2 regions of the Halobacillus ihumii genome follow, and region 1 is predicted to be linked to the other one. Evidence: a T-box and tRNA genes for the amino acid it is inferred to sense, from the RefSeq annotation. Region 1 holds a T-box; the other holds one or more tRNA genes.
The links. A T-box is a leader RNA that pairs with one kind of tRNA and senses whether it is charged. The one in region 1 lies ahead of argS (arginine--tRNA ligase), so its partner is inferred to be a tRNA-Arg.
Positions count from the first base shown of each region.

Region 2: it encodes a tRNA-Arg, which carries the amino acid that the T-box ahead of argS (arginine--tRNA ligase) is inferred to sense. The anticodon was not compared.

Region 1 covers NZ_CACVAO010000001.1:3,104,231-3,121,424, forward strand. Annotated here, with positions in the region: gene G6R08_RS15385 (ribonuclease H-like YkuK family protein) at 1-316, opposite strand, end outside; gene G6R08_RS15390 (DHA2 family efflux MFS transporter permease subunit) at 845-2,323, opposite strand; gene G6R08_RS15395 (uridine kinase family protein) at 2,384-2,938, opposite strand; gene argS (arginine--tRNA ligase) at 2,953-4,635, opposite strand; T-box leader at 4,675-4,885, opposite strand; gene G6R08_RS15405 (DUF421 domain-containing protein) at 4,988-5,605, shown strand; gene G6R08_RS15410 (thioredoxin family protein) at 5,750-6,037, shown strand; gene proC (pyrroline-5-carboxylate reductase) at 6,357-7,199, shown strand; gene proB (glutamate 5-kinase) at 7,259-8,392, shown strand; gene G6R08_RS15425 (glutamate-5-semialdehyde dehydrogenase) at 8,477-9,739, shown strand; gene G6R08_RS15430 (nuclease-related domain-containing protein) at 10,140-10,883, opposite strand; gene G6R08_RS15435 (nucleotidyltransferase domain-containing protein) at 10,970-11,761, shown strand; gene G6R08_RS15440 (catalase) at 11,914-13,389, shown strand; gene G6R08_RS15445 (DUF1540 domain-containing protein) at 13,552-13,707, opposite strand; gene G6R08_RS15450 (OsmC family protein) at 13,820-14,095, opposite strand; gene G6R08_RS15455 (hypothetical protein) at 14,096-14,290, opposite strand; gene G6R08_RS15460 (GNAT family N-acetyltransferase) at 14,436-14,969, shown strand; gene thpD (ectoine hydroxylase) at 15,201-16,103, shown strand; gene G6R08_RS15470 (MFS transporter) at 16,359-17,194, shown strand, end outside.
Region 2 covers NZ_CACVAO010000001.1:449,992-454,852, forward strand. Annotated here, with positions in the region: partial or broken gene G6R08_RS02395 (IS110 family RNA-guided transposase) at 1-1,219, opposite strand, end outside; tRNA gene G6R08_RS02400 (tRNA-Arg) at 1,381-1,462, opposite strand; gene G6R08_RS02405 (aspartyl-phosphate phosphatase Spo0E family protein) at 1,949-2,182, shown strand; gene G6R08_RS22410 (CBO0543 family protein) at 2,800-3,285, shown strand; gene G6R08_RS02410 (CBO0543 family protein) at 3,308-3,763, shown strand; gene G6R08_RS02420 (Spo0E family sporulation regulatory protein-aspartic acid phosphatase) at 4,553-4,699, shown strand; gene G6R08_RS02425 (ferritin-like domain-containing protein) at 4,846-4,861, opposite strand, start outside.

The DNA.
Region 1 (17,194 bases):
CTCCTTTATAAATGTGTGGGAGCACGATCTGAATAAGGGCATCAATGTACTCTTTCGTAAAGAGGGAGGCAACTTCTTCCGTTAAAGTTGTTTCATAGGAAATTCGTTCGTGCAGTACAGTCATACACCTGGGGACAGTTACTTTGCGAAAGCATGCCCAGGCCCCTTTGCCAATTCGTTGAATGACAATTCCCGTAATAAATAACGTGTGACTCTCATGAATTTGAGAATCTGTTCCGAGCATAAGTTTGTAATTCCCTCTAGGATCGTGCTTCATAAACGAATAAATATGGGAAAACACTTCACTGTACGGCATCTGATTTTCTACAGAATTCTGAAACAGTATGGTTTTCAACCTAACCAGCTCTTTCTATGTGGATTATGAATCACAGGTGTAGAATATCCATTTCTTATAGTCTATTCATTTCCTTTTTCTACATGTAAAAAAAGACAAACTCCTGAGAAGTGAGTTTCTCAGCTTGTAGATAAAAACCAGGTTTTCTACAAGTTTTATTATCTTCCCATCGCGGGAGAATATATCACTCGCTTTCCGCAGGAGTCTCGCGATATTTACTTCTACGGTATTCCGTATAATCGAAAAAGATTCTCCTCCACCTAGTTAAACCTTGCTAGTGTGGAGGAGAATCTTTTTTATGTATCATTATCATTTCTATTTCATCTTGCGGTTCCTTTCTAGATTGAAACTAGATAAATGTGGTGTAGTAGAGTGAAAAAAAGGTGGCTGGCGATAGTTTCCCGCCAGCCAGAAAAACTCCCTAGTATAGAGTTTGTTTTTGTTAAAAATCAATCTTTGCAACCTATCTAGACATAACCTATGAAAGGATTAAATTTGCTGATGGGCCACATCGTCCGGCTTCGCCCGTTTAACGAAAAGAGTAAGTATAAACCCGGCTAAAGCCAGCGCAAACGCAATTGAGTATACAAGCTCAACCCCCGCTACCATCGATTGGGACTGTGCAGCCGGGGAATCAGGTGAAGCTGCATTTGCTAAAAAGCCTTCACGTCTTGCTGTCATGATACTGATAAAGACAGAAACACCAATTGCTCCGGAGACGGGCTGCAGCGTATTCATAATGGCTGTGCCGTGCGGGTAAAGTTGTTTCGGCAGCTGATTCAAACCGTTTGTTTGGGCTGGCATCATCATTGCTGAAACTGACAGCATCAACAGCATGTAGCTGATAATGATCACGTAAATTGGTGTGTTGGTTCCAACCTGGCTGAGCGAGAACATGGTGGCGGTCAAGATTGCTGCAGCCGGAATCATTAATTTTCTAGGTCCGTATTTATCAAAAAGTTTCCCCATCACAGGCGACATCAGTCCGTTCAACAAGCTGCCTGGCAAGAGTACGAGTCCTGCAGCCGCTGCCGTTAACGCAAGCGGGCCTTGCATAAACATCGGCAGGATAATTTCAGATGAGAACATCGCCATGATGATGATGATAAACAAAAGAACAGCTTGCGTGAACATCGGATATTTAAAGACTCGAACATCGAGAAGAGGTTCTTCTATCTTTAATTGCCTGATTGTGAACAGGATTAAAGCTGCCACCGCAACAATAATAAGGGTAAGGACCACGGGATCTAAAAAACCGGCTCCATCTTCTCCGGCAAGACTAAACCCGAGGACAATTCCGCCAAACCCGAGAGTCGAAAGCAGAATGGATAGAATATCAACTTTAGGTTTCGTGACTTCACCGACATTTTTCAAAAACTTATAGGCAAAGGCCATGGAGAAAAGCGCAAATGGTATAACCGTTATAAAGAGAAATCTCCAGCCCAAATGTTCCACAATAATTCCTGAGAGGGTCGGACCGATCGCGGGCGCAAACATAATGACAAGGCCGACCATTCCCATCACACCTCCGCGTCGTTCGGGTGGGAAGATTAACAAGAATGTGTTAAAAATAATCGGAATTAATAACCCTGTACCAACGGCCTGTATGAGGCGGCCCGCTAATAATACAGGGAATGTTGGTGCTAAGGCACAAATGACAGTTCCGATCGTGAAGACGGTCATAGTACCCATAAACATTTGCCTCGTCGTGAACGATTGCAGCATCAATGCAGAAATAGGGATTAGAATTCCCATCACAAGCATGAATCCTGTTACCATCCATTGGACAGTTGTTGCAGAGAGGCCAAATTCAGCCATCAGCGTTGTTAAGGCAATATTAAGCAGTGTCTCATTTAAAATGGCAAAAAACGCACCAATAATAAGCGAGATCATGACGGGTTTTACACTGAAATTTGGATCATCAGCGAGAAATTCGTAATTTGTTTTGTTCGTTCCTTCCATAAATATGCTCCTTTACTTAGCTTCCTAACAAACTACTATTATACGTAAAGTTACGAACGAAAGATATCATTTTGTTTCAATTTTTTCTGATCCGTCGATTACCCAATCAACTTTAGTTCTAGGACGCTGATTATCTTGATAACGATCTTCTTGTTCCATCCAGTCAAGCCAGAAGGATAAGGCTTCCTCCCCGTCACGCTCCAGCCCCCGCTTAAGACGGAGCTCTCGCGGACAGTCCACCCAGACCGTATAATCATAGAAATGCCTCAGCTCATCGCGTGTCGCGTAACAGCCCTCGATGACAATTACGCCAAATGGAGGAACGTCATGCCATTCAGCCAGCTTATCGTTATCCCAATCATATCGTTGATAACAGGCAGAGCGCTTTTGAAATAAGGGCTCAAGAACTTGATCACGCATCCGTTTCCAATCAAAGTGTCCGCCAATGTCCGGAGGGTGGACTCTTCGGCTGGAAGGAAGGTAGAAGTCATCCATGTGAATGACAGTCCCTTTTTCAGAAATTGTCATCATGTGTTCAGCCAACGTGCTTTTCCCAGCGCCTCCGCAGCCGTCAATTCCAATTAGTAAAAGCTTCTTATGATTATTTTTTAACCAGTCCATTTTCCACACTCCTGCTACATTTTTTTCGGTGCCTGAATGCCAAGCAGACGCAGTCCTTCCTTTAAAACAACCGAAAAGCTGTGAACAAGGGTCAGACGTGCATGCAGCTGTTCTTTCTGCAAAATTTTAGTCCCCGCATAATACTTATTAAACGCTTTAGCTAAATCAAGTAAATAGCGAGCAATCTTGGAAGGATCGTATTCTGAATAAGCTCGTTTAACTAGCTCAGGGAAAAGACGTAATTGCTTCACAACTGTCCATGCTTTCGGGTCATCAAGAGAAACCTCTGCATCTTCCAGTACAAATTCACCTTTTTCAAGAATCGACTGGGCGCGTACGTAAGCATATTGCAAATAGGGAGCCGTATCGCCTTCAAATGTCAACATATCTTGAAGCGAAAACTCCACATCATTACGACGATCATGCTTCAAATCGTGAAAAATCACCGCACCAACTCCAACCTGTTTCGCTACTTCATTCTTATGAGCCAGGCCTGGATTTTTCACCTCAATATTTGCTTTCGCCTGGTCAATTGCCTCTCCCAGGACTTCTGCCAGTAAAATCGTTTTGCCCTTTCTGGTCGACATTTTGGAACCATTCTGAAGCATCATCCCAAACGGAATATGTTTGACATCCTGAGCCCAGGGCAGGTTCAACTTCGTAAGCACATGTTTGATTTGTTGAAAATGCAGCGTTTGCTCATGACCGACTACATAGAGAGCTTCGTCAAATCGATAGCTGTTGTAGCGGTCCATGGCTGCTGTCAAGTCGCGTGTCGCATAAATGGTTGTGCCATTGCTTTTCTTAATCAAACAGGGAGGAAGACCTTCATCATCCAAGCGCACGACTTTTGCTCCGTCGGAATCTGTTAATAAGCCCTTTTCTTTCAATAGTTGCACCGTACTGTCCATTTTGTCATTGTAGTAGGCCTCTCCGCGTGTAAGATCAAAGGTTACACCAAGCAAGTCATAAATTTTATTAAACTCTTCAAGGGAAGCCTCTTTAAACCATTTCCAGAGTTTTACGGCTTCAGCATCGTTTTGCTCAAGTTTCTTAAACCAATGACGTCCTTCTTCAACAAGGGAAGCGTCATGCGCTGACTCCTCATGAAATTTCACATATATTTTCGTAAGTTCAGGGATCGGATTAGTGCGAATTTGCTCCTCATCTCCCCAGTGCTGATAAGCCGCAAGCAGTTTGCCAAACTGTGTACCATAGTCGCCAATATAATTAATCTTCATCGTGTCATACCCGCATTTTTCTGCGAGATTCGCTAATGCATTGCCAATCACGGTCGAACGAAGATGACCCATGGAAAATGGTTTGGCAATATTCGGCGCAGACATATCCAGTACAACATTCTGATTTGCTCCAACCTGATGGGAGCCATAGTCCGTGCTTTCAGTGAGGATTTGCTTTAGTGTCTGTTCAGTAAGGACACGCTGGTTTAAAAAGATGTTGATATATCCGCCGTTTGGTTGAACGCTCACAAATAGGTCATGCTGCAATCGCGGCGCAAGTTGGGCAACTATTTTTGCTGGCGATTGACGAAATGATTGGGCGAGTTGAAAACATGGGAAGGCCATGTCACCGAGTTTTTCCTGCTTAGGGATTTCAATTAGCGAGTAGACCCAATCACGGCTGAATTCTTCTCCGAGCAGATGGGATAATTGCAGGGCAAGGGTGTGTTTTTCCATTATAAATTCCTCCTTAATATAAAAAAAACCTCGTCTCCCTGAAGAGACGAGGTTGGCTCGCGGTACCACTCTTATAGCTGAAAACAGCCACTTGAAATTGATAACGGGGGTTATCCCCGGCAGCTCCTACTTGAGTTCAGAGCAGCTTCTTAAAAGTCCGGTTCACTCGTTGGCAGTCCGTCAAGCTTACACCATCCCTGACTCGCTTAAATGACGACACAAGAGTTACTCTCTTTATCCTGGAATTTGAGATATTGAGAAGATTATAACGGAGTCTAAATGGGATTGCAATGCCTTTTTCGAGAATAGTTCATGTTTAATAAGGGACAATAACAGGACGAGGAGGATGAATATGGAGTGGGATTGGATATGGAAAGCAATACTTATTATAGTAGTAGGAACGTTAATTCTACGAGTAGCCGGGAGAAAGTCAATTTCACAAATGACACTGGCTCAAACGGTCATTATGATTGGGATCGGTTCCTTATTAATTCAACCTGTTGCTGGTAAAAATATTTGGGTAACGTTCGGCGTTGGAGCCGTGCTCGTGTTAACACTTATTGTAATCGAATATAGTGAAGTGAAGATGAACTGGTTTGAAAAGTTTATCACCGGGCAATCTGTACTTATTATTAGTAATGGTCAGCTTCAGGAGAAAAATTTAAAGAAGCTTCGATTTACGGTTGATCAGCTTGAGATGAAGCTTCGGCAGCAGAATGTGTCATCCATAACCGATTTGAAATCGGCAACACTTGAACCGAATGGCCAAGTCGGATATGAACTGAAGGATGATAAAAAACCTGCCACGAAACAGGATATTGATGATTTGAAAAACGAGCTCATTACTCTGAAAGAATCATTAGGTTCAAACGCAGGACTGCAGGCGTCCTCTTCTGCGAGTGGAAACGATATTTTTAAAGAGGTTGAAGATAAAGGGCGCGGTCAGAATCCTCCACAACAACTGCAGTGACTAATTTATAGACTTTCTATTTATATAAGAATACTTGCCTCATAATTGCCGAACAGTCCGATATTTCATTATAATTGCCGTAACATTATAGTAAATGAGGTGATTGTTCTGAAGCGAGTCTATTCTAGAACAGAGATAGAAACCGTGATAGAGCAAGAACAGCTTTCTTTGATTTATGTTTCACATCAAGGATGCTCTGTCTGTCATAGCTTGCTCCCTCAAATTGAAAGAGTCCTGGAAGACTACCCGCTTATCACATCTATACATGTGGATTCGGATGAAGTAAAAGAGGTAGCAGGGTTACTTGCAGTATTTACGGTGCCGGCAGTCCTTGTTTTTTCAAAAGGGAGGGAGCTTTTTCGGAAAGCTCATTTTGTACCGATTGAAGAACTTCGCCAACAATTAGCTAAATATAGTCAGGCCTTGAATTAATCAATACCCTACTCTTAAAGCAGTGGGGTATTTTTTCGGGTTAGATTAATTGTTAGAATATTATGCGAATTACTGCCATTGAGGGATTACCCTTTTTTTGTAAAAAAATAAATCTCCATATATTCGCTTGTAACTTCATTAATTGCGATGAGAAAGGATGAATCGCAAATATCTCTCCATGAAACCGCTTACGCTCACTAATTGGAGTTTATAGGCATGACTTGTTTTATAACCCTTGATATACATTTCCCAAGTGTTATGATGAAAAACGTCATATTAAAGAGCGAACAAAAAATGCGAACGGGAGAGATTAACTCATATGATCAAACAAAAGATTGCTTTTCTAGGTGCAGGATCAATGGCAGAAGCTATGATTTCTGGAATGGTTGAATCCGGGAATATTCCTGCCGAACAAATTATTGTTACGAATAGAAGTAATCGAGATCGTCTAAATGAGATTGAAGATAAATACGGTGTACGGACAGTTTTAAAAGATGAATTAAATTTTTCAGAAGTAGATCAATTTATTTTAGCTATGAAGCCAAAAGATATTGATGCTGTTCTTGAAGATTTAAGACATAAGATCACACCAAATCAAGTGTTGGTATCTGTACTTGCAGGTATTTCCACTTCTTATATGGAAGAACGCCTGAATGAAGAACAGCAAGTGATTCGTGTGATGCCGAACACATCAAGCATGCTCAGAGAGTCAGCGACTGCTGTGTGTCCGGGGAATTTCGCTGGAATGGATAATGTGCTGGTAGCGAAAGAATTACTGCAGTCTATTGGAGAAGTGTTCGTCATAGAAGAAGATAAAATGGATGTATTTACAGGGATTGCAGGAAGCGGACCTGCTTACTTCTACTATTTGATGGAACACATTGAAGAAACAGGAAGTGCTGAAGGCTTAGATCGGGAAACGTTAAGAGAGATTGGGGCTCAGACTTTGCTTGGAGCAGCAAAAATGATGCTTGAGCAGGATATTACGCCATCCGAACTGCGAGAAAATGTTACGTCACCAAACGGAACAACTGCAGCAGGACTTGATGCATTAAATCGAGCAGGCGGAGGAAACGCAATTTCCGCAGCGATAAAAGGTGCAGCAAGCCGTTCAAAGGAAATGAGTAAAGAATTGGAAGGCATGCTTGTCGGTCAGAAATAACTGAAATTCAGAACGAATTTGATATAAATGAAACACAACGTAGAAATAGGAGTGATAAGTTGGTTAACGAGACAAATAAGAAACGTGTAGTAATTAAGATTGGAAGCAGTTCATTAACGAGTCTTCACGGGGAAATCAGCCGCCGCAAACTCGAAAAACTTGTCGATGAAGTTGTAGAGCTTAAGGACGATGGGCATGAAGTACTTCTTGTATCGTCAGGCGCAGTGGCAGCAGGGTACCGTAAGCTTGGCTGCTTATCACGTCCTAGTTCATTACCTGAAAAACAAGCTGCCGCTTCTATTGGTCAAGGACTGCTGATGGAATCCTATTCTGACCTATTTTTATCACATGGATATATGGGTTCTCAAATTCTGATTACTCGCAGCGACTTCTCAGATGAGAACCGTTATAATAACGCGCGCAATACGATTAATGTGTTGTTGGAACGGGGAATTATTCCGATTGTAAACGAAAATGACACTATTACGATCGACCGCTTGAAATTCGGCGACAACGATACACTTTCTGCTAAAGTAGCGGGTCTTGTGGATGCAGATGACCTGATCATCTTATCTGATATTGATGGGCTTTATGATGCAGATCCTAGAAAAGATGCGAATGCCAAATTGCTTGATCGCGTGTACGAAATCACACCAGAAATCGAAGAAGCAGCCGGCGATCCTGGCAGCGACGTGGGTACTGGCGGCATGAAATCTAAAATTGATGCCTTTAAAATTGCGATGGCTTCAGGCATCTCCTCCTATTTAGGAAAAGCCAGTACGAATAACATCGTATATGATGCTGTTTATCGAAACGCCGTCGGAACTTATTTTGAGCCAACTCCAGATCAAGAAAATTTAAATCAGAAGAAACAATGGATTGCGTTTAACTCTGGTCCTGAAGGGGAAGTAACGATCGATCATCGTGCGAGAGAAACGATTGTAGATATGAAGAAGAGCTTACTGCCAATGAATGTTCATCATGTAAATGGCCGCTTCAAAAAAGGGGCTGTTGTCCGTATTCATGACCTAGAAGGTGAAGAAATAGGTCTTGGCGTCGTGAACTATTCTTCAGAACAATTAGAGGAAATGATCGGATTAACAGATCCAGAACTTGAATCGTATGAGCTGGCAGCCATTGAAAGTAAAGATTTAGTTTGCCACTTGGAAGTTTCACTACCAGTAGGTGTGTAAGAAAGACTGATCATGTTCGTTGAACCATTCACCAGCACCATTTCCCTGCTTTGATGAGGGATCAATAACTCAAGGAGGTCTTGGATGACACTAATAAAAAGTAATGTGAACGTTGAGGAACAAGCAATGGAGGCCAAAAAAGCTTCTAAAAAGTTAATGGTACTTTCCGCGGAAGAGAAAAATGCAGCACTCCTCCACCTGGCAGATGTGTTGGAAAGAGAATACGAAACGATCTTGACAGCCAATGAAAAGGATCTTGCGAACGGCCGTGAGAAAGGATTTTCAGATGCTTTTATGGATCGCTTGTCTTTATCAAAAGAGCGGGTCAAGGATTTTGCTGAAGGATTGCGTGAAGTAGCTAAGCTTGATGATCCAACGGGTAACATTCTTTCGGATTGGAAACTCGAAAATGGTCTCCAAGTTGAAAAAGTGACTGTACCTCTTGGTGTTATCGGCATGATCTATGAAGCACGCCCGAATGTAACGGTTGATGCAACTGGGCTTGCACTTAAGTCCGGCAATGCTATTATTCTTAAAGGCGGATCTTCGGCCATCAATTCTAACCAGGCGATTGTAGACGTTATTCATAAGGGACTTTCTGAGACGAAGATTCCTAAAGAAACTGTGCAATTCATTGCCAGTACAGACCGTGCCGCAACTAATCAGCTCTTTACGATGAAGGAACACGTCGATGTATTAATCCCGCGTGGCGGCGGCAAGCTGATTCAAGCTGTGGTTGAAAATGCTACTGTTCCGGTTCTTGAAACCGGGGTCGGCAATTGCCATATTTATATCGATAAGGAAGCTAATGTTGAAAAAGCGATCAACATTTTAGTGAATGCCAAAACGGATCGCCCTGCAGTATGTAATGCAGCCGAAACGGTTATCGTTCATAAAGACTGGCTTGCACAAAATAGCGAAGCTCTTGTGGATGCCTTCCAACAGAACGGCATTTCCGTTCATGGGGATGAGCACGTGATGAGCGTTATTCCAGGAGCTGTACTTGCAGGCGAGGAAGACTGGGCTAACGAATATCTCAGCACAGATATCGCTGTGAAATCAGTTAATGATCTTACTGAGGCAATCGCCCATATCGAGACTTATGGAACGAAGCATTCAGAAGCAATTGTAACCGAAGATAACAAAGTGGCTCAAACCTTCTTAAGCCTTGTTGATGCAGCGGCCTTATATCACAATGCATCAACACGTTTCACAGATGGCGGTGCTTTAGGATTTGGAGCAGAAATCGGTATTTCAACTCAAAAATTGCATGCTCGTGGTCCAATGGGATTACCGGCACTGACAACCGTTAAATTCCTAATGAAAGGCGACGGCCAAATTCGATAAATGATTTTAATGGAGGGGAAACGAATGTTTCCCTTCCTTTTTTATGTTTTTTCGGGGAGTGAGGAGTGATTGTCCTCTAACGATGGTGGATTGTTCTCTAGCTGGAGTGATTGTTCTCTAACACTGCAGGATTGTTCCCGTTCTCAGCAAGATTGTTCCCTAACACTACAAGATTGTTTCCTAAAGAAAACCGAGCATATATTTTCGATCTTTTGTTTGGCCAGAATGTTGGAGACAGACTTCTGATAGCAATTTCCAGGCAACTTTCCTCGAGTTCATCCCTGTAAATTTCCGAAATTCGTGATTCGAAATCTCATTACTGATTAGAAGCTGATAATCTTTAAGCGCTGCCAGATGAGTATCTCTAGATTTAAAGCCACATCTCAAGCAACTCCAGTGATCACGTTTCCGGACCATTGGATATTGAAGACATTTCGCGCATTGTACACCCATGACCAGGTCCGACAGAAAGATCAAATCTTTCTAAAATGGCTCTGCCTCGATAGGGTGTATTTCCTTTTTGCAGACAATTTCCCAGATCCTTAACTTGTTCCATTTTCAAAATGCTCTTCTCAAAATTAGCGTGGAGCTTATTTACTGAATGGTAAATATTCTTGGCGCGAACGATTCTTTTGTTAAATTGTTGGCGGTCACGACCGTGAGTTTTGATAACAGTATTCGGACTTGCCACCACAATGAAAGAACGAATAGGGATTTCAGGGAAGTTAAACTGAGCCAGCCAGCGCTGAAGCTGCATCGCCTGATGTTCGACTTGTAAAAAAGGATCAGGGAAGGTATCTATTTGGTCGTTATACTTGCGAAAAAGCTGCTGATGTTCGAGGTCAAAGATAAGCTTTCCTTTGTAGTTTTTCACTTCCAGAATCAAGATGAATTCCGGGCAAAGGACCATTGCGTCGATTTGGAAATAATGGATCCCATCGAAGAGTCGGAGGTCTTGAATGGTGAGATAATGTTCTTGAGGCAAATATTGAAGGTAATGGTCGGCGGTGGACTCTCCATAGTGGCCGGCCTTCTGTCTGACATACTGTTCTTGGACATCGCTTCGTTTATAATGATTTAGGTGCAGGCGGTTGAGTAAGGTTTCCAATTGGGTGTGAGTCATAGTCTTGGTTCGATTTTTCAAAAGTAAATCACTCCATTATTAGATTGTAAGAAAAATCCTTTAGTGGTACGATGATGTAATCTGAATTTTTAAAAGGGGGTTATCTAATGAGACAAGATGAAGCGGTTAAGCTCGTGACAGAGAGTTTAGAGAAGGATGAACGAGTCAGAGCAGTTTTCTTAAAAGGATCGATGGGGCGGGGGGAGAGTGATGAGCATTCTGATGTAGATTTGTATTGTTTGGTAGACGAACGAGACGAAAAAGCTTTTTTGCAGGACCGAGTGCAGCACTTAGAGAAGTACCGGGAGATTCTCATTTGCGATGATATCTTCATTATAGCTCCGCAAATCATTACCGTATACGATAACCTGCTGCATATGGATTTATTTACTGTGACGGAGAAAACACTTTCACATAAAGATTATTTCAAAGTGTTGTATGATCCGGAGGGAGTAATGGAGAAATTCCGTCCAACTCAGCATTTGCGTTTGTCGGAACAGGAATTTGTAGATGCGGTGGATGATGCTGTGTTTTTCCTGCTTCAATATAAAAAATCAGCTGACCGGGGAAACGATCTTTGGTGTGTGAAGGTGCTCAATGATGTCATGGTAAATGTGGCGAGAATTCTGCTTCATCATTACTGTCCTGATCGTGCTCAACTCGGCTTAAAAACGGTTGAACGGTCGCTTCCAGAAGAATGGATAATGAAGCTTCAGGATGTGTACCAGCATATTACGGTAAGCGATCATATCTCGGCTGCCACTCAGGCTGCCAAGATGCTGGCTCATGAGTTTAAATGGATCTCTGGTGAGTTAACGGCAGTTAAATATGCAGACACCGTCGCTTTTTTAGAAAGGATGATAAAAGAAACTCTTAGAAGTACATCGAAGGTAATATGACTGAATTCTGCAATTTTTTTATAAATTTTTAGATAATAATCATTAAAAACAAGTTTGTACCTTTTATCTCAAGGGTAGATAGGTAAAGTGAAGGCAGGAGGTGAGAACTTTCTTGAATTCACCCCACTACTTATTTGGAAAGAGAGGGTATTATGTCTGAAAAAAATGATCGTAAACGCATGACGACGAATCAAGGTGTGCCGATTTCTGACAACCAAAATTCCAAAACAGCAGGTAGAAATGGTCCTATACTTATGGAAGATTATCAAATGATTGAGAAGATCGCTCATTTTGATCGTGAGCGTATACCAGAGCGTGTCGTTCACGCTCGAGGAGCAGGGGCACACGGTGTTTTTGTTACTAAGAACAGTATGAAAAAATATACAACAGCCGATTTCTTGCAGGAAGAAGGAAAAGAAACTCCTGTCTTCACTCGTTTTTCAACCGTTATACACGGAAAACACTCACCAGAAACAGCACGAGATCCGCGCGGTTTCTCAGTTAAATTTTATACGGATGAAGGAAATTATGACTTTGTAGGCAACACATTGCCAATCTTTTTTATTCGGGATGCTATTAAATTCCCTGATGTTATTCATTCTCTGAAGCCGAATCCTGTGACAAATGTTCAAGACCCGGCTCGTTACTGGGACTTTATGTCCCTGTCTCCAGAATCAACGAACATGATGATTCACTTGTTTACAGATGAAGGAATTCCAGCAACCTATCGCAATATGCGCGGTTCCAGTGTACATTCGTTTAAATGGTACAATGAACACGGTGAAACGTTCTATATTAAGCTTCGCTGGGTGACGAAGCAGGGAATTAAAAATTTAACCCCTGATGCGGCTCAGGAAGTTCAAGGGAAAGACTTCAACCATGCAACTGTAGATTTATATAATGCGATTGAGTCTGGGGATTACCCTGAGTGGGATCTGTATGTGCAGGTGCTTCGTCCAGATGAATTGGATGACTTTGACTTTAATCCTTTAGATGCCACCAAAGATTGGTTAGAAGAGGACGTGCCATGGGAGCTTGTCGGAACCATGACTTTAAACAAAAACGTGGATAACTTTTTTGAAGAAACAGAACAAGTCGGCTTTAATCCAGGCGTGCTCGTCCCCGGAATGATGCCATCTGAGGACCAGCTGCTTCAAGGTCGTTTATTCTCTTATTCAGATACACAGCGTCACCGCGTTGGACCAAATTATTTACAGCTGCCTATTAATCGACCGAAAAAGGGTGTAAGTAACAATCAGCAAGAAGGGTTCATGGCTCAAAACACAGGTATCAGCCATACCAATTATGAACCGAACAGCCACGAAGGTGAGCCAAAGCCAATTGATGGTTATGAAGAACCTGCTCAGCCGTTAAGTGGAGAAATTGAACGTTCCATCATTGATAAACCAAATTATTATGGTCAAGCTGGTCGAATTTACCGAAGTTATGATCAGGATAAGAAAGATGCGTTAATCCGGAACTTACTTGGCGACTTCGATCAAATTAAGGATCGTAATATTGTAGGACGGGCGATTGCTAACTTTTACCATGCTGATGAGTCTCTTGGCAAAACTTTAGCAGAAAAATCTAAGATCGATCTAGATGAGTATGTAGGTCGAACTGTATAAAATGCAGTGTGCGCCGCCTCCTTAATAGGGAGGCGGTTTTTTATTAAAACATTGGATAAGGTACTAGATCATTTAAGAATAGGATGGTACTCTTTTTTAATAAGTAATGCATAATGAACAGGCGAGATCAGTCTGAAACTGATCTCGCCTGTTGAAAAATAGTTAAGAGGTTGGCTTAAATGTTTTACAATCTGTTTCTTCACTATGATGGGCATGTTTACCCTTGTGACTGACTACATAAATAGAGTCTGCATTACATTTGTTGCCTGAACCCCAATACTTACAGTTATTTACTTCACAAAGAACATCTTGTGCCATGTATCACACCTCCTTGTTTTGTATGATGAGCAAAATGAGAGGTATTGATACGGCTGACAGGGATATGGCGTAATTAACCATATCCCTGTGTTAACAGGCTTATTATTTTAGCTTAAGCATCTTGTTCTTCGATCTCCCAATCATAATCAATTTGGACACTGCCCTTTAATGTTTGCGCTACTGGACAGTTACGTTCAAACACGTTTAGGGCGCGTTCGGCTTCAGTCCGTTTGCCTGTTGGGATCTCTACGTGAAAATGAATTTGAATGTGTGTAATTTTCATGACACCTTCAGGAGCCTCAATGGTGCCCTCAGCATCTGCTTTCAGTTTATCAGGATACGTTGGTATGCTGCGCGCCTCCAGCGCGCCAGAAAGTGTCCCGATCATTCAGCCAGCAGCTGCTGCAACAATATGGTCAAGCGTCGATGGATGTTCAGTTTCTGGTTCCTTTTGGTAAAAATCCTTCACACCACCATGAATCCCGTAATGAAAAGGCTCTTCAAAGTTGCCGATATAAGCGCGGCGATTCGGCGGTTGGTCCTGATAAATACGGATCTTCGAAATCTCAATGGGTTCTGTCATTTTTGATCTCCTTTCTCCCTTTTCTCACCTGTTCCCTTGTTATATACTTGTGAAACTTTGATTTCATTATCCTGTTTGTACTAATACAAATGGCGTGATTGCGATTACCTCGTGATCAAAATTTTAGAAAAGTGAGGTAATATATATGTTGAAAAGTGAACGGCTGATCTTCAGACCCTATACGAGGGATGACCTCGACTTTTATGCTTCTTTATGGGGGAACCCTGAGGTAGTCCGCTATATCGGAAAGGGAAAAGTAAAAACCTTTCAAGAAGCCAAAAGCAGTATGGAAAATTGGCTTTTCCCACAGTACAAGGAAGGGATAGGCTTGTACGCAATGGCTCTTAAGTCGAGCCATCAATTAATAGGCCATGCAGGATTAGTAAATCAAGAGATAGACGGGGAAAATCAACTGGAAATCGGCTATTGGCTGCACCCAAACTATTGGGGCAATGGCTTTGCCAAGGAGGCTTCGATCCTGTTTAAAAACTATGGGTTGTATGAGCTTCGCTCTGACAAGTTAATTTCTTTGATTAACCCTGATCACCCTGCTTCCATTTTTGTTGCACGAAAAACAGGTCTTTCTTATGAAAAAACTGTTAAATTTAATGAGAAGGACACACTGGTTTACTCCATTGTACAAGGTCAGGTAAGCATAAAGCAGCGTGAAATCGATTGAGCATTTCACAGTGTTTTTCTATTACATTTAGTACTTTTTTGCTGCCTTTTTTTGCGTCTTATTAAGTTATCCTACTTTTATCGCAGGATTCGTGGATAATGGTGTTTATCATTTTTTAGAGTGGGTATGAATTCCGTACGTGGGAAAGTTTCTCGAGGGGAAATCAGTGATAACAGCAACTAGGAATACGGCTTCGAAGAATAAATTTTTTTGATAAGGAAGTGTTTTTTGATGAAAGATTTATACCCTTCTAGACTGAATAATAAGCCGGAGATTTTGGAGCGGAAAGACCCTGTGATTCACACGGATCGCTCAAAAGACAATCAAGCACCTATTACCAGGGAACAGCTTGATTTTTATGAAGAAAATGGTTTTTTACAGATCGAAAATTTCTTCTCTGAGCAAGAAGTTTCTCAAATGCAAAAAGGCATTTTTGAACTGCAGGATTCCAGTGAAAACATTACTTCTGACAAAGTAGTTCGTGAGCCGCAAAGTGACGAAATCAGGTCCATTTTCCATGTGCATCAGGATGACGACTATTTTAAAAAAGTGGCCAATGATCAGCGTTTACTTGATATCGTCAACCATCTCCTTGGGAGTGACGTCTATATCCACCAGTCTCGTATTAATTACAAACCTGGTTTTACTGGAAAAGAATTTGACTGGCATTCTGATTTTGAAACATGGCATGTGGAAGATGGCATGCCGAGGATGAGAGCGGTTAGTCTGTCTATCGCCTTATCTGATAATTACACGTTTAACGGGCCATTGATGCTTATACCTGGGTCCCATAACTACTATGTCAGTTGTGTAGGGGAAACGCCTGATAATAACTATAAAGAGTCATTGCAGAAGCAGAAGCTTGGAGTCCCGGATCATGATAATTTAAGCATGCTGGCTGAGCAAGGCGGCGGCATTTCTGTGCCGACTGGAAAAGCTGGATCGATTACTTTATTCGAAAGTAATACCATGCATGGGTCAAACGGCAATATTACACCGTACAGCCGTAACAATCTGTTCATGGTTTATAATAGTGTGGAAAATCAGCTGGTGGAGCCTTATTCAGGAGGGAAAAAACGTCCTGAATTTATCGCTGTACGAGACGGTGCTCCAACATTAACGGAGAGTAAGTAAATTCACTAGAGAGGAACTTTCCCAAAAAGAGTTACTGACTATATAACAAGCTGTTTCAAATTGGGACTACGTTCCATTTGAAACAGCCTTTTTTATGTTTGAACAAAAATGAGTTATAATATATGACAAGAATTCGGTTTTTGGTCAACATTTCACCAGGATAAATTTTTTATCTGGAAACTAAACTCCTGTCTCTTAAATTCAGGGAGTTATGTTTTTATGTTTTTAACATCGAGGCGATAGGAAGTGATTCATATGGGCCAAACGGAAAATATGACAGGCCAATCAGGATATACATCAAAAGACAAACCTTTTTGGATGGCCATTGTGGCGTTGACAGTCGCCTCGTTTATGACCTTTTCAAATATTTATATGGTGCAGCCGATTCTGCCCCAGTTTGCACGCGAGTTCGGAGTGACCCCGACGGTATCTAGTTTAATGTTGTCCTTAACGATTTTCTCCCTAATTTTAGGGTTGTTATTTTTCGGACTGATGTCAGATAGATGGGGAAGAGTCGCCTTAATGAAAGGAACAATTCTGCTCTCTATCATTCCATTATTTATTATTCCCTTTCTAGAGTCCTTTACGAATATATTGGTGCTAAGGTTTATTCAGGGATTTTTTGCAGCTGGGCTGCCTGCTGCAGCCATTGCTTATATTGGAGAGGAATTTGAACAGCGCAGCGTACGGATTGGCATCTCTTTTTACATAGCCAGTAATGCTGTTGGTGGTATGTTTGGCAGGGTTTTCGTTGGTTACCTGACTGAGCAAATGTCCTGGCAGACCGCGATTTGGTTGCTATTTGGGATCGAAACAGTTTTCTTCCTATTATTTGTTTTCTTGCTTCCTAAATCTCAAAACTTTGTGGCAAGTAACCTTTCAGTAAAAAAAGACTTGGCTATGATGTTTGTCCATTTGAAAAATAAAAATCTCATTCCAGCTTTTTATATGGGGATTGTGATTCAACTGGCATTTACAGGAGTTTGGACTTATTTGCCCTTCTATTTAATGGAGGCTCCTTATTATTTATCGATTGGAACGATTACGTTAGCTTATTTTGCCTATGGCATGGGATTGGTCGGTTCACCACT
Region 2 (4,861 bases), 2.7 Mb from region 1:
CACTTTCGTGTTCCAATCACAAAGAATATCTTGATGAGCTTACGACTTAGGGCAATAAACGACTGTTTTCCTGTCAGTGGGTTCTTGGAACGATTCTTATAATATGTATGTAAGGTTTTGAATCCTTCGTTATGAAAAGACAACGGTCGAGCGACTTGATACAAAATGGACCGTAACCTTCTACGTCCCCGTTTCGTAATGGTCGTCTTCCCTTTAAACAGACCGGATTGATTCATTTTTAAATTGAGTCCCGCTAATTTGATAATTTGGCGTGGATCTCTGTAGTTAGAAAGATCACCAACTTCAGCGAAAAAACCGGCTACTGTCATGGCACTAATGCCTTTCATCGCGATCATACGATCAGATCCAGGCACGTGAAGAACCAGGTTTTCAAGTTGAGTTTCAATAGCTTCGAGGCGTTCTTTTAACGCTTGATATTGATCGACGAGATAACGAAATTCTTGACGGGCCATGCGTAGCCCCACGGTCAAGCCTACACTGGATGAAGCACTTGCTTCAGCTGACGCATGCGCTTTAATCCAATCGCTCGTTTAGCTGACTTTTTGACTTTCCTAAGAAGTTATTCTTCCGTTTTTTGATCAATATCCTCAGGAAGATAGCCATGTTCCAAGAGGTGTAACGCAGCCTTCCCAGTCCAGTCCTTAAATACCGTTATGAATTCCGGAAAATATCGATCCAGCGTATTATGCATCTGAGCTTTGATCGAAGAAAGATCCTCTTGGATCATGTCATAAAGTTTGATTCCTTCCCGTAACTCGGCGTACACATCCTCCGGTAAAATCGGTGCGTGATACCGACCATTACGCACGACCTGAGCGATGACTTTCGCATCCTTTGTATCATTCTTGGTGGGGGAATCATCATCGAGTTCTTTGGAGCGTTTTACCTTCATCGGATTGACGACAACGGGTTTCTCACCCTGAGCTTTTAAGTAGTAGGCTAAGTTAAGCCAATAATGACCTGTAGGTTCCATCCCGATCAGAAGTTTAGGGCGTCCGGTTTCTTCAGCTAAACCTGCCGTCCACTTCAGTAAATCATTGAATCCTTGCATCGTATTGGAGAAGATGAGTCGTTTGGATAAGTCTCTTCCTCGATCATCAATTGCGCGAGCGACGTGTTTGTGCTTCGCCACATCGACATCGATAATTAACGTCTGTTCATTGATTTGCGCAAGGCGCTCATTTTGTGTAAAATCCATAGTAGAAGTCTCCTTTTGGTACTTAATTCGAGGTCATGCATGACACTCTCTATCGTACCAAGGGGACTTTTTTTATGCATCTGGATCCTACCTCGATTTTCCCTCAAATTTCTTCCTTACAGGAATGCTCCTTATTCAAAAGTGATTAAGCTTTTTTGATTAGCGTCCCAGGCAGGATTCGAACCTGCGACCCACAGCTTAGAAGGCTGTTGTAGGCACCCTAATTAGGTAGCATCTAAACGCTTAAATCCCTGTTAAATCAAGGGTTCCCGGGATTGATTCCAATAGAAATTAACGTAATTGGGGCAGAAACAATTAAATTCTGCCCCAATTCTGCCCCAAACTCAGTATTTATATAATCATGTTTTTGATTTCTCAGCATTCATCATGGGTAATATCTAATTCCACAACAAACATTACTGCTCTGCCTACACAAAAGAATGTTAGATAAATATAAAAATTACAATTTCATAGATTTTCGAAAAGGGTTCATTGGAACGTATGGAGGGTATTACCGTAATGGGAGTAGTAGTTGCGGAAGAAGTAGGACTGAAACTAAATTGAGATATCTTCTTGTTATTAAGTTCCCTTTTTAATAGCTATTCGGCATTTAACCTTATTAGGTCTAGTACAATATCTGTGGAATAATTACAGGTGGACTGAGGTTATTACTGAATATGAAGCATCAAGGGAAGGAAACTAATTTACTATCTTGAGGATAATTATGTTTTGCCTGCAGTTGTTTTGATCAGTGAACTTCTCCACTTATATCTTACAGATGCATCTAAAGTGGAGAGGGAGTCTAGAATCGAAGATTTAAAAGAAAGAATAGAAGTCCTGAGAGTGAAAATGTATAAAACGTATGAAAATAACCCGAATGACCCGCAATTAATTACTATTTCCCAATCGCTGGATAAACTTTTAAATGAGTTGGAACGTACGACGCAAAATGAGGAAAAGTAAAATAATAATCATTTAAGGTGATTATTCCTTAACTTGTAATTCTCATAATGACAGAGGATGTAGAAGTTTCCATGTACCTACTTTAGTCTTTCGTGATAGGTTATTTCTCGTATGTTAGTCCAGTATTCTTATCAAGAATACTGGACTTTTACTTTTGCGGTATTGTTTAAATTTTTTTAAAGGTGTTACAATCTTATATTACTTTAATCGAGTTTCTTCATATATATAATCTCTATAAAAAAGTAACACTAATAATATCCTCAAACTTAATGATGATATCTTCTTTATTTAATTTAGTGCATCTAATCTTCTTTGTGTATAATATTTTAAAATTAAATTATAGCATAAATAAATTATTTTGTCAAGTCATAATCAATTAAGAAGGAAATAACATAAAGGAATAAATATAAGATGAACTTATCGTTATCGTTATTCAAGAAAGGGGCGAAATTCTGAAGCAAAGGATCACACTCCTTCTTTATAGAAAGGGTGCCTTTTTGAATAGCCATCTCCAATGAAACAATAATGTACATATATAGCTTTTCCTTGGGTATACTAAATACACATTTACTCATAACTAGATTAAGGAGGTAATCCTTATTCATATACTTATAATAATTTGGGCCGTTTTAGCTGCATGGCGCTGGGCAGATTGGAATCTCTTCCGTAATTTCCATGCAACGATCCTCTATATGTCATCAATGAATTTACTATATTTATTATTAACTTCTGACTACCGTTTATGGATTGAACAATCAAATTTAGGTCTCCCCCATACCTTAATAGCTTTGTTATACACTTTTATTGTTTTCCCTTGTACGGTAATGCTGTTCCTTTCAAATTATCCAGACAAGCTTGGATCTCAAATTTTGCACATTGGAAAATGGATCATTATCTACATAGGGACTGAATGGGTCGGCCACCTATATGGCTTTGTGTATTATACACATGGTTGGTCTTTGGTCTGGTCACTCCTATTTTTGATCGTCATGTTTCCCATGTTAAGACTTCATCACAAAAGACCTATTTTGGCTTATCTCATTTCATTAATTATTATTGCCTTTTTACTTGACTGGTTCGATGTTCCTTGGAAGAGTCTTTAGTTTTGTTGGGATAAGGAGGTTTATGGTGGAAATCATCTTGCTAATTATTTTCTATATACTTGGAACCATACTATTCTTGGTTTCCTTAAAAAAAGCACCACGGAAAGATTGGCTGTTAATATATTTTATTACTGCTTACTTTGCTGTATTCTTGGGAAATTTACTAGTTGATTATCATCTCTTAAAATACCCAGTAACAATATTTAAACATCTCAAAGGCAGTGTGCTTTTTGAGTTTCTATTATTCCCCGTTATTTGCGTTTATTATTACCAAACAACCTATCACTCCCATATTTCTGGGGTCATTTTGCAGGCAGTAGTATATAGTGGAGGTCTGACCCTTGTGGAATTCTTTTTAGAAAAATACACTAATTTAATTAAATACCTCCAATGGGAGTGGTACTTTACTTGGATAAGCGTGTTCATTTTTATGATTGTTGTTCGTTCCATCATGGGACTGCTCAATAATAAAACCTAATGTTCTGTCAAGACTTTTGGAACCAAATAAAACGAACTAGAAGTAATTTGTAATCCCAAACCTTCCGTACTTTGTTGCAATAGCTATTTACTAGTGATATCGTTGTGAACGGTTTATACAGACTCAGGCGGATAGCCTAACTTATATTCGGAGATGAGAATTATAAGCTATTTAAAAGAACTGAATGGTGAAATAGAAAGATTGCGGAGTAAAATGTATGAAGAGTATCAGAGAGACCCTAAAAGCAAAGTAGCTTTAGATGTATCACAAACACTTAGATGAACTCCTAAACTACCTTCAAAAATTGACAAAAGAATTTGAAAAACCCCAACGTTAAAGTGAGGTTTAGTTTATGTTACCATGTCAAATTCTCGATCATAAGAACCCAACTCTACCCGGAGTTTTTCCCTTTCGAGGAATTCGCGTAAGTGAGATTCTAACAATGGAATATCCGATTGAAGGACTTTTCGATAGCAGAATGGCGTAGCTAGATATCGAACAATGATATGTCTCTCTCTGTTCTCTACATAAGTATAATGTATTTTAGGAGACCATATGAGGGGTATTCACGAGTACATCCAAACCCGTCATTTCTAATAATGTAATCCATTACTATTGCTACTTCCCTTTAAGCATTATTTTCTATGACTATTTTACCGCAAGAAATGTTTATGTGCATAAATAAAACACAATAAATTGAAACACTTCGAATTCAATGTATTTATGATACAATAGGTCCGGTTTTAAGATAATAGGGAGGGAATATAAATGACTGACAGTACGTCATTGATGGAGAGAATAGAAATGTTACGTCTTAGTATTTATTCAGAATATGAAAGAAATCCAAATAGTGCTAGGCTTATCGATATCTCCCAACAACTTGATCAACTACTTAACCAACACCAAAGAATAAAGAATACATCGATTAAGAGGTAGTATCTCAAATAGAAATTAATACATAGAAATGCCCCTGTCTTCTTTATGACAAGGGCAGCCATCATTATGTTATGTCGGAAGTACTGATGGATAATTATATTGTACAATGTTTCCAATAAAAGTAAACATGATGATTATTTTACAAATCACAATTCAGATAAG